DNA from 2 places in the Amphritea sp. HPY genome. Region 2 is predicted to be linked to the other one. Evidence: riboswitches for the same ligand, from Rfam matches in the RefSeq annotation. Region 2 holds a riboswitch; the other holds the start of a gene.
What was found. A riboswitch is a leader RNA that binds a small molecule or an ion and turns the genes downstream of it on or off. The one in region 2 is predicted to bind thiamine pyrophosphate.
Positions count from the first base shown of each region.

Region 1 (5,851 bases), 1.5 Mb from region 2:
CAGGATCTTTTCAAGCACTAACCCCAACTCATCAACTTTTGCGATGATTTTCGCTACATCCCCTCCAGGATCAACGACTGCAGCCTTATTTGTCGCTTCGCACCACAATAAAGTGCAGTTTTGCTGAAATGGAGTAACCGGAATAATACTGTATTTCATGAAGATGCCAGTGTTGATGAAAACAAGTACGCAATTATACTCTATTTCTGAACTATCCTTCGATATGCTACATGGCATGTTGCTAAAGCATGTCGGGAGGATTTTCGAATGTCTGTTTCACCGACCTTACAAACCTATCTGAACCGGGGGGATATACCTTACCGGTTAATTCGCCATCCTTATGCTGAAACGTCTCTGAGCTCAGCTATTGCAGCACATGTGCCTGCCAGACGAATGGCTAAAGGAGTGGTTCTGAAAGACGACGAAGGCTTTATGATGGCCGTTGTACCATCCGATCGCCGGGTCGATCTGAATGCAGTTAACCGCCGTATGGGCCGGGTATTTTCACCCGCAGCGCAACGGGATGTAAAAATTCTGTTCAGTGACTGCAATAAAGGGGCTGTTCCGGCATTGGGACAAGCCTATAACATGCGGGTAATCTGGGACGAGCATCTGGCTGAAGAACCAGACTGCTATATGGAAGCAGGAGATCATCAGGACCTTCTCTGCCTGTCTCAATCCACCTTCAAACGGGTCATGACCGACCTGCCCCATGGCCTTATCAGCCATTAAAGCATCACTTCAAGCGACCTGATCAGGGTCGCTTGAAAAGCTTTACCTTGTAAAGGAAAGCTTCAGGGTGCTCTTATCCGTCACCACCTTCCTGGGCAATCTGACCGTAAAATATGAAGCTCTATCTGTTTTACGATGAATGAATGACGGCTTGTAATCTGATGTTTCCATATAACTTTGACGACCGCGTTCATCGAGAACTATAACCTTTACCTTGCCAACAGGAACCTTGATATCTTTATTGCTACGGGTAATTCTGCCCCGTAGTACCCAGCTTTTATCAGCTTCCTGATATACACGTACATTAAAAAACCGAACTTCAGATGTGGCTACTTCCACCTGGACTGACTGGTCACCCGGGAAGGCTGATGAAACTGAAAGAAAACAACACAATATCAACACACATAAATATTTTAATCTTGCCATGCAACCACCCCACATCAGAGTTTGCATCATAGCGCTTGTCATCCTTAGACCGTCGGTTATATTAAACGTTTGCACTGATAGCTAAGAAAGGAGTTCCGACCTTGTCAAAACTGAAAAACGAAGCCGCACTGGTAAAAGAAGCCATTCGTGTTGGCGGCGTCTATATGAAAACCAGAGGCGTCGGTATGTTCGAAGCCACCGATAGTGCCGGCGATAAGATAACAGCGATATACCGTCTGCTAGTACTGGACAAGCTGATTCAACCGTTGGCTAAAGGCGAAGACAACGAACCGAACATGAAGCATAAACTGGCCCTGTGGATCTCACGCCAACTGCCCAACGACCATCCGTTACTGAAAGGCTGAACCGGTGGCTGCCAAGCAGATCTATCTGGCCGGCCCCGATGTTTTCTGGCCAGAGGCTGCCGCAATAGGAGCCGCCAAAAAAGCCCTGTGCCTGGAATATGGGTTCTGTGGCCACTTTCCACTGGATACGGAACTGGATCTGACAGGGTTATCCCCCTATCAGGCGGGGCTATCTATATTCAATGCAAATACCAGCCTAATGAATGACTGCGACCTTATTATTGCCAACATGACCCCCTTCAGAGGCCCCAGCATGGATGTAGGTACAGCATTCGAGATGGGCTATGTAGCAGCGATGAAGAAACCTGTGTGGGGTTATACACTAGATAACCGTAACTATGCTGAGCGGGTTAATGGCGAGCTGACCGATGCCGAAGGCTACAGTATTGAAGCTTTTGATATGCCTGACAACCTGATGATGATCGGAGCAACGGATACCACAGGCGGTCTCATCACGGCTAAACTCGAGCAGACTATAGAAAATCACCTGAAAGTCTTTGAAACGGTACTGCAACAAATTTTAACCGTCCAGAAATAGAAAAGCCGCTACCTTCTTCTAAAGCGCGGCTTTCTTTTACTTCCTATGGGCTAAGATCTTGTGCTTTGCTTTGATCTTATATTCAGCTCGTATGATCAGAGCTTATGGTAGATCTCGGCACCGGTCTCTTTAAACTCTTCCGACTTTTCCTGCATCCCTTTTTCCGCCGCCGCTTCAATCGCTGCGACTTCGCTGGAATCCAGGTTACGTACTTCCTGCGAGATCTTCATCGAGCAGAATTTCGGGCCGCACATGGAGCAGAAGTGCGCGACTTTGGCGGACTCTTTCGGCAGGGTCTCATCGTGGAACGCACGGGCGGTGTCCGGGTCAAGGCCGATGTTGAACTGGTCTTCCCAGCGGAACTCGAAGCGTGCCTTGGACATCGCATTATCACGGATCTGGGCACCCGGATGACCTTTCGCAAGGTCTGCCGCATGGGCAGCGATCTTGTAGGTGATGATGCCGGTCTTAACATCGTCTTTGTTTGGCAGGCCAAGGTGCTCTTTCGGCGTTACATAACAGAGCATGGCGCAACCGTACCAGCCGATCATCGCCGCACCGATACCGGAAGTGATATGGTCATAGCCCGGTGCAATATCGGTGGTCAGCGGTCCAAGCGTGTAGAACGGTGCTTCGTGGCACTCAGTTAGCTGCTTGTCCATGTTCTCTTTGATCATGTGCATCGGCACGTGACCAGGGCCTTCGATCATCACCTGTACGTCGTGCTTCCAGGCGATCTTGGTCAGCTCGCCCAGGGTTTCCAGCTCAGAGAACTGCGCTTCGTCGTTGGCATCGTAAACCGAGCCAGGACGCAGGCCATCGCCCAGTGAAAAGGACACATCGTAGGCCTTACAGATCTCGCAGATCTCTTCGAAGTGGGTGTAGAGGAAGTTCTCTTCATGGTGCGCCAGGCACCATTTCGCCATGATGGAACCACCGCGGGAGACGATACCGGTCATCCGCTTGGCGGTCATCGGTACGTAGCGCAGCAGTACACCGGCGTGAATAGTGAAGTAATCCACCCCTTGCTCAGCCTGTTCGATCAGGGTGTCGCGGAACACTTCCCAGGTCAGGTCTTCGGCCACGCCGCTGACTTTTTCCAGCGCCTGGTAGATAGGTACGGTACCGATCGGTACCGGCGAGTTACGCAGGATCCATTCGCGGGTTTCGTGAATGTTCTTACCGGTAGACAGGTCCATGATGGTATCGGAACCCCAGCGGATACCCCAGGTCATCTTCTCCACTTCTTCCTCGATGGAAGAGCTCAGCGCCGAGTTACCGATGTTACCGTTGATCTTGACCAGGAAGTTACGACCGATGATCATCGGCTCGACTTCCGGATGGTTGATGTTGGCCGGGATAATGGCACGACCTTCAGCCACCTCTTTACGCACGAATTCAGGGGTGATCTGTTCCGGCAGCTGGGCGCCGAAGCTGTGGCCCGGGTGCTGCTGGTCAACCATCTGACCTTCGGCGCCGGCTTTGGCCAGCTTCATGTTCTCGCGGATGGCGATGTATTCCATCTCAGGCGTGATAATGCCTTTACGGGCATAGTGCAGCTGGGAAACGTTAGCGCCTTCTTTGGCGCGCAGTGGCTTTCGCGTCAGCTCAAAACGCAGGTGATCCAGACGCAGATCCTGCTCCCGGCCGCGGCCGTATTCAGAGCTCAGGCCATCTAATTGCTCGGTGTCGTTACGCTCATCAATCCAGCTTGCACGAAGCGGCGCCAGACCTTTACGGACATCGATCTCAGCTTTTGGGTCGGTGTAAGGACCGGAGGTGTCATAGACATACAATGGCTCATTCTTCTCGCCACCCATATCAGTCGGGGTATCGTCCAGCGAGATCTCGCGCATCGGTACCTGAATATCCGCGCGGGAGCCTTCGATATAAACTTTACGCGAGCTCGGGAATGGCTGAACGGATGCTTCGTCAACCTGGGCGCTGCGGCTTAAAACTGTATTTGAGTCTGCCATTTTAATACCTGCTTTTTGATTATTCTTCGTCTGCTTACCAGAACTTATAAAAGTGATGTACCGGGCCGTGCCCCTTACCTACATCAAGAGTGTCCGCTGCAACTATTGCACCGTGAATATATTCTTTTGCTTGCTGTACTGCCGCTGCCAGATCCAGACCGTGAGCCAACCCAGCAGTTACTGCGGATGCGAGAGTACAACCCGTTCCATGGGTATTGCCTGTCGCGATCCTAGGAGCAGAAAACTGCTGCATCTGCTTACCATCAAACAACAGGTCAATCGAATTTTTACTACCTTCCAGATGTCCGCCTTTGAGCAGTACTGCTTTGCAACCAAGTTGCACAAGCTGTTCCGCTGCAAACTCCATTTCAGCCATTGATGCAGGCTCAGGACAATCTAAAAGTATTGCTGCTTCCGGGAGGTTGGGCGTGATCAGGGTTGCCTGAGGAATCAGTTTGGCTTTAAGCATATCAACGGCACTGCTCAGCAGTAACGCGTCGCCACTTTTTGCAACCATAACGGGATCGACCACCAGCCTGGCTGGTGCATGCTGTAAAAGCTTATCAGCGACTAGCTCAACAGTCTCCACATCACCTAACATGCCGATCTTAACTGCAGTAACATTCAGGTCATCGAACACAGCATCGAGCTGCAAACCGAGAACGTCTGAAGGTATAGGATGGATAGCCCGCACTTCGCTGGTATTCTGGGCGGTCACAGCAGTAATCACTGACGCACCATAGACACCTAAAGCAGAAAAAGCCTTCAGATCTGCCTGGATACCCGCACCTCCACTGCTATCTGAGCCAGCAATTGTAAGCGCGATTGGAACTGTTTTATGTGGCATGTACTTAGTCCAGCAACTATGAGCTAAACCGAATACAACACTGAGGAGAATTACGGTTTATCTCGATTTCCTACGCCGGAATTAACCGGATCAGGTTCGCGGGTTACTGCCATTATAAAATTCAAAAGAAGAATTCAGCAGCTCTCAGCCCCAACGGGCACCCCGACCAAGATAGGGCTAGTTTATGATCACAACGCCAGTCTGTCTATCTATTAACCGTAATAAGAGAAAACCTCTTATAACGTATCGTTCTAACATTAAAAAATAGGAATTTTTCCTATATTTTTCTCATGGCACACCGCAGATAATGTGCTTCAAGGATTTAAGAGCATTCATGGACCGAATACGGGACGGCCAAGCAACGCGGAAAGGATGGCAAGGAATGCAGGCATGATGCCTGGGATATTACCGCAGGGATCATGGAAGCCAGGACGAAGAGAGTACTCAAGGGGAACTGAGTACTCTCTTTTTTATGCGTAAATAAAACATTTGTTTGATTTTTGACTCCGTATAGGACTTTTTCCTATAGCCAGGCGTCTGAATATCACCATAATAGGCACTGAAGGATCGATACACTTCAAGGATGACGAAAAAGGATGGCGACTTGTTTACTCCGCTCTTGATAAAAGAGTGGCTCAGTAGAAGGTCAGGCGAAAAAGGATACATGGAAGTCGGCAGGATGCCAGCTGTAGATTTCGCAGAAAGATTCATAAGGATTATGAAGTGCCAACCTGAAGAGAGTACTTAAGGGGAACTAAGTACTCTCTTTTTTTCTTGCAAATCAGCGCTGAAATATCACAGCAGCGCAGACAATTGCTATAAACGCCCCCCCTCATTCCCATAGAAACTCACTAGGCTAGCCTCAGATAAAGACCCGCCACATCAAATTTTGATCCACCGCGGCAGTGCGGCTACCACATCAGGGTATTTGGTTAGTTAAAGCGATGAATATTCCAGCCCGTGCTTT
Region 1 covers NZ_CP194015.1:5,201,648-5,207,498, reverse strand. Annotated here, with positions in the region: gene ACQUQM_RS23245 (MBL fold metallo-hydrolase) at 1-159, opposite strand, end outside; gene ACQUQM_RS23240 (aminoacyl-tRNA deacylase) at 268-732, shown strand; gene ACQUQM_RS23235 (hypothetical protein) at 775-1,188, opposite strand; gene ACQUQM_RS23230 (DUF5062 family protein) at 1,260-1,523, shown strand; gene ACQUQM_RS23225 (nucleoside 2-deoxyribosyltransferase) at 1,528-2,061, shown strand; gene thiC (phosphomethylpyrimidine synthase ThiC) at 2,157-4,037, opposite strand; gene thiD (bifunctional hydroxymethylpyrimidine kinase/phosphomethylpyrimidine kinase) at 4,072-4,884, opposite strand; TPP riboswitch at 4,935-5,059, opposite strand.
Region 1: linked by a shared signal. The riboswitch ahead of thiD (bifunctional hydroxymethylpyrimidine kinase/phosphomethylpyrimidine kinase) and the one ahead of thiB (thiamine ABC transporter substrate binding subunit) in region 2 are both predicted to bind thiamine pyrophosphate.

Region 2 (5,851 bases):
AATCAATCAGCGGCCACTGGGACCATTACTTGATCTGTCTATCCTTCAAGTATCAAAAGCCCTATGAACGGGGCTACAGTAGGAAGCGAAACTTAACGGTTAGCGCTTTTTTATGCCTGAAATTTACATCAGGTTCATATCTTTTCTGTTTCCTGGATAAAACCTGAGCGCCGGCGATTGCAGCAGTGCGACCTGTTCCTTCCCGTGTGAATTTACTCTGTCTCTGTAGTTGCAGTTTCCGTAATTAAATCCGCCTCGCCAGATAGCCTCAGCACTTCAACCCGCGTGCGATCCCGCAAAACTATCGCCTGTTGCCAAAGGCTTTCCCCTTCCGCCACATGACTGGATATAGGTTCTCCAATAGAAATAATGATGTGCCCACGTCGCGGGAACCAACTGTCTGCACGGAGCATAGTGCGGGTCCCCCTTATCGCCAGAGGCACCACGGGCAGTTGCTGCTGGCAGGCTGTTGTAAATGCGCCAAGATGAAATGACCTGAGACCGGAAACGCGAGTGAAGGTACCTTCAGGAAAGAAGAAAAGAGGCGAACCTTCTCTGGCCTGTTGCGCCAGATGAGCTGTATCGGCGCTGCCCTGATCAGGATCGAAACGCGCAACAAACTCAATACCAATCTTACGTAGCAGGAAAGCGATCAGTTTTTTTCTTTTCAGCTCCCCTTTGGCAACAAACCGCACACAGCGCGGTAAAAAGCCCACCAGAGCATAGCCGTCCAGATAACTGGAATGATTGCAGACAAAAACAGAGGCTTCGCCTGACAGCGGCAAATGCTCAGCACCTTCAAGCCGCACCGAAGTACCAGTAAGAAAACCAAGCAGCCGGACCGCCTGACGGATCACCCACCAACGCAACCGCACACCCGGCAGTAACAGAAACGGCGGTAGAGTCAGACAAAGCAACAGGCCGTAAAGCCCCCAGCCATAGCAGGCAAAGGCATAGTCCAGAGACCGTTGCCAGAATCTGAACAGCCGACCTTTCAACTCCCCCCAACCGATACGCAGCCATTGCAACCAGCGACTTTCAGGCGTGCCATGGAAGTTGCCCTCCTCGTACAGAGCTTTGCAGGCAGAACGGCGTACCTTGCCGCTGGAAGTTTTTAGTATCCGGTTAGGTGCAACCAGCAACACCTCATCTACCGGCTGTCCCAACAGATCTACAGCCAACCGATTGATTTCAGTACTTAGTTCTGCGCGGCGGGTTTCATCCTTCTGGCGGGTTTCAGCCACCACCACTAAACGTTCGGTTCCCCGCTCGGGACTCCGGCTACCAAAAGCGACCACGCAGCCTTTGCGTACTCCCTCCATGTTTCCGGTGGCGGTTTCCAGTTCAGACGGATGAATATTTCGTCCCGCCAGTATAATCAGGTCCTTCTGTCTGCCGGTCACATAGAGCTCGCCTTCAGAGATATAACCGAGATCACCTGTTTCGAGCCAGTCACCATGGAACAGGGTGGCGGTTTGCTCCGGATTACGATAGTAGCCACTGGTTGAAGAGGGGCCCTGAAACTGAATTCGCCCTTCCTGTCGGTCTGGCAGCTCCCGGTCGGTGTTATCCACAACCCGAAGCTGATGCCGTGGCAAGGCTCGTCCGCAGGCAACAACTTCAAGCGCCCCTTTACCTTCTTCTGAGCAGGGCTCTGCCCAACCGGTACGGTTAAAACGTTCCCGGTCGATCAGACTTACCCCCGGGCCCCGCTGCAGCGGAGGAAACGCCAAACCTACAGTGCTCTCAGCCAGACCATACACCGGCATCATCGCCCTGGGGTTAAAACCACAGGCAGCAAACCGTTCACAAAATGCACTTAAGGTCTGCGGACTGACTGGCTCGGCTCCGTTAAAAGCACAGCGCCAGGTTGATAGATCAAGCCGCTTTTGCGTCTCATCATCAATCAGGCGGACACTGTGCTCAAAACCAAAGTTGGGCGATGCCGATAAGGTTCCCCGAAAGCGGTGAATCGCTTCCAGCCAGCGCTGAGGCCGGGCAATAAAGCTTAGAGGGGACATAATCACCAATTGCGCAGCATGGTATAGACTGCCGAACCAGGCCCCGATCAACCCCATATCGTGATAGAGCGGCAACCAACTGACAAACACATCACTGGAACTGGCCTGCACCACCTCCCCCATGGCACGCACATTTGCCAGTAAGTTAGCATGGGTCAGCACCACGCCTTTAGGGGTACCGGTACTGCCAGAGGTGTACTGCAAAAAAGCGATATCCTCAGCGTGAAGTTTCGGCAGAACCAGGTTCTCGTAATCTGTTTGCACCTGATCTGCCGTCACCAGGTGGCGTAACGATCTCACCCGACTCCGTAGCAAACCGGCGAATGGCAAAGCTTCAGCCTGAGTCAGCATGATTCCTGCACCGGCATTCTGCACTATGCTGACATGGCGGTTAAGATGCTCTTCAATCTGGCTAATTCTTCCCGGCGGATAGATCGGACAAGGGATGCCGCCAGCGTACAGCACGCCAAAGAAACAGTAGAAATAGTCTTCGCAGGTTGGCAGCATCAGCACAACCGGCTCCTGGGGCTGCAGATCCAGTTTTTGTAAGCCCGCAGCAATCCGCATCGCCCCTGCCTTCAGTTGGCGAAAGCTGATCGTTGCGCCCTCGCCATCCGGATCGTAGAGCCGGATATGGATTCGGTCTGGATCATTTTGCAGATGCCACTCCAAAACCTCTGTCAGGGTCTTTGCTCGCTCTGGCACAAGGCAGGGCTCCTGCAACACCGCATCAACACTCTCAACCTCAGGCAGAACAGGGCCTGAGACCCGGCTTTGCCCGCCCACTACGGCTCTTAGAAGATCACGAGGGGTCTCTGCACTGCTCAACAGTGAATCGGGCAACGCCACATCAAAAGTGCGCTCCAGGCGCAGCAACAACTCAACCCTGCCAAGGCTGTCAAAAGCGAAATCTGTATCCAGAGAGCTATCCAGACTCAACTCTGCAGAAAAAGGCTGCTGGGGATGCAGCTCACGCGCGACCTGCTTTACCGTTTGCAGGATTTGGGTGGCAACACTCTGTGTTGTCCGGTCCTGAGTTTCCTTCAAAGCTATCTCCCTAGAGGACTGTGCTCAAATCATAGTATAGGAAGATTGCTTATATCGCGGGAGGTAGCAAAACTGGATCCGCGATACGGGAGAGAAAACGACAAGATTATTACGCTTCAAGCCTGAAAAATCCCTGAGACGAGTTCCCTTTGGGGTCATCGGCGAAACTCCGACGTAGTCTCGCTTTACTCGGCTCGACGCCAGTTGTTGTGTGTTATTTAATCAACTACTTACTCAAAGGCGTCGATTCAGGGTTCAGGGAAGGGAAGGGAATAATCCAATAACCGCTTGGCCTGACTAATTCGGTCAGAGTCGATATCAGTACCTCGTTCCCTGGCCGCATACCACAGATTCTCGAGAGCCTCAGTATGCCAGAGAGATAGTATCAAGCCGGTTTTGAAGTCTGTCGGTGATAAAGCCTGCCAGGCAGGTAAATTGGCGATATCCTCTACAGAAATACCAAACTGACGGTTCAATGCCGCAGCATCAAACCACGGATTACCTATCCCTGCATACTCCCAGTCCAGCACCACTAATCGCCCGTCATCCAAACACAGATTCCCCCGGTGAAGGTCATGATGCGTGAGACATTCAGGCACCTCGGGCAACGCCTGGTTAATCGACTCAAGACGTTCGAGCAAAGCTATCCAGACACTATTTTTCTGTCCTGCAAACAGATCCCTATAACGCTGATACAGCGCAGGATAATCGAAACAGGGGCCTGTAATAATCTGTTGCCACTGTCTGACGGCCTGAAGCAGCAAAGGTGTATAACTACGCGATTCCTGAGGTTTCGGTGAAATGCCATGATCACTCATCAGACACCATCCCGCCTGCCAGTCGTTATGAAGCACCCTGGGCGCCCAGTCATACCCCTGAATCAGGGTCAGAACATCCGCCTCTGACTGGCGATTAACCCCAAATGCTTGCGTATCATCGGCGCTTAATCGCAACACCAGTGGCTGGCCAGGCAGATGGGTACGGAACAGAGCATTTGTAGTACCAGTCCCCTCGATTGGCAGCCACGTGACCGGTGCACCCAAAAAAACATTCACCGCTTTGAAAATGGATTGAGTCTTAGCCGTGTCTTTGTCTTGTGGCAAGAGAGGCTGCTGCCCTGTAGGCCGGGTTGTCATAGCTTCTCCTCTGGCGGTGCGGTAAAATCACCCAACGTCTTATCGGGGTGCCGAAATAAAGAAAGCAGAGCATAAACCTGCTTGTCTGGCTGAGAGTTTAACCCGTAGAACCTGATCCAGTTAACTACTGGCGTAGGAAATAAGCGGATCCTTCCGGACTTTCGCCAGCTTTCCCGCCATCGAAGGCACCATGAAGAAGCTACTAACCCTGCTTACCTGTTTTAGCCTCAGCATCCCGGCATTTGCAGCTGACCTGACGGTTTACACTTATGACTCCTTTGTTTCTGAATGGGGCCCCGGACCACAACTGGAAAAGGCTTTTGAAGCGCGCTGCGAATGCGACCTGGAATTTATCGCAGTGGAAGACGGGGTCAGCATTCTTAACCGTCTGCGCATCGAAAAGGATCGCACTAAGGCAGATGTTATTCTGGGAATTGATGATGCACTCATCGAAGAAACCCGCCGTGAAGATTTGGTTACCCCCCATCAACTGCCTCTTGATGGCCTGAAACAAGAGCTGCAATGGCAGGATGAGGATTTCCTGCCGATCGACTATGGCTACTTCGCCTTTATATACGACAGCCAGAAGATCACTACTCCGGCCTCTTCTCTCAAGGAGCTGATCGAATCTGACGCCAGCATTATCTATCAGGACCCCCGTACCAGCACACCGGGCCAGGGGCTGATGCTCTGGGTCAAATCAGTATACGGAGAGCAGGCAGACCTGGCCTGGCAGCAATTAGCTCCCCATACCCTGACTGTCACCAAAGGCTGGTGGGAAGCTTACAGCCTGTTTCTGAAAGGCGATGCCGACTACGTATTAAGCTATAACACCTCACCGGCCTATCATGTAGTAGCTGAAGGCAAGGATCAGTATCGCGCTGCGCTCTTCAGTGAAGGACATATTGCGCAGATTGAGGTCGCGGCAATTACCCGGGTCAGCAAAAATCCGGAGCTGGCACGGGACTTCCTGGCCTTTTTAGTTTCAGCCGATGCCCAGGCGATTATTCCCACCAGCAACTGGATGCTGCCGGTCATTGATAGCGTGGCTCTGCCTGAAGTATTTAACCAGCTGATCGCCCCAGAGCGGATCGGATTCACTCCCACCGAAGTAGCACAGCAACGCCGTAACTGGATCAGGGAATGGCGCAGCGAAACCTCGCGCTAGCCCAAGTCTGATGCCGATTAGAATTGCTGCAGGGTTAGCGCTGACCGCTGTCGTTCTGATGACTGTACTGGCCTTTCAGGGGCTGATTGGTCTCAGCAATGAAGGGCCTGACTGGTCGCTGCTTAGTGACCCCTACTTTCATCAGATTCTGCAATTTACCTTTAAGCAAGCACTGCTCAGCGCCCTGATCTCGGTACTGCTGGCCTGGCCTGTCGCCCGGGCTCTTTTTTATCTGCCAAATCTGCCGGGACGTCGCTCCTTTCTCGGCCTGTGCCTGCTCTGCTTTGTGATGCCTACACTGGTGCTGATCACCGGGCTGGTCGCATTACTGGGGCGCTCTGGACTGGCTACTCCGCTGCTTGATGCAATTACGGGAGAACAATGGAATCTCTACGGCCTCAACGGCATTCTGCTGGCCCACATATTGTTGAATATGCCTTTTGCTGTACGAGTGTTCTACCAGCAACTGCAGGCTATTC
Region 2 covers NZ_CP194015.1:3,723,654-3,729,504, forward strand. Annotated here, with positions in the region: gene ACQUQM_RS16580 (AMP-binding protein) at 213-3,068, opposite strand; gene ACQUQM_RS16585 (phosphotransferase) at 3,317-4,204, opposite strand; TPP riboswitch at 4,238-4,360, shown strand; gene thiB (thiamine ABC transporter substrate binding subunit) at 4,395-5,372, shown strand; gene ACQUQM_RS16595 (ABC transporter permease subunit) at 5,383-5,851, shown strand, end outside.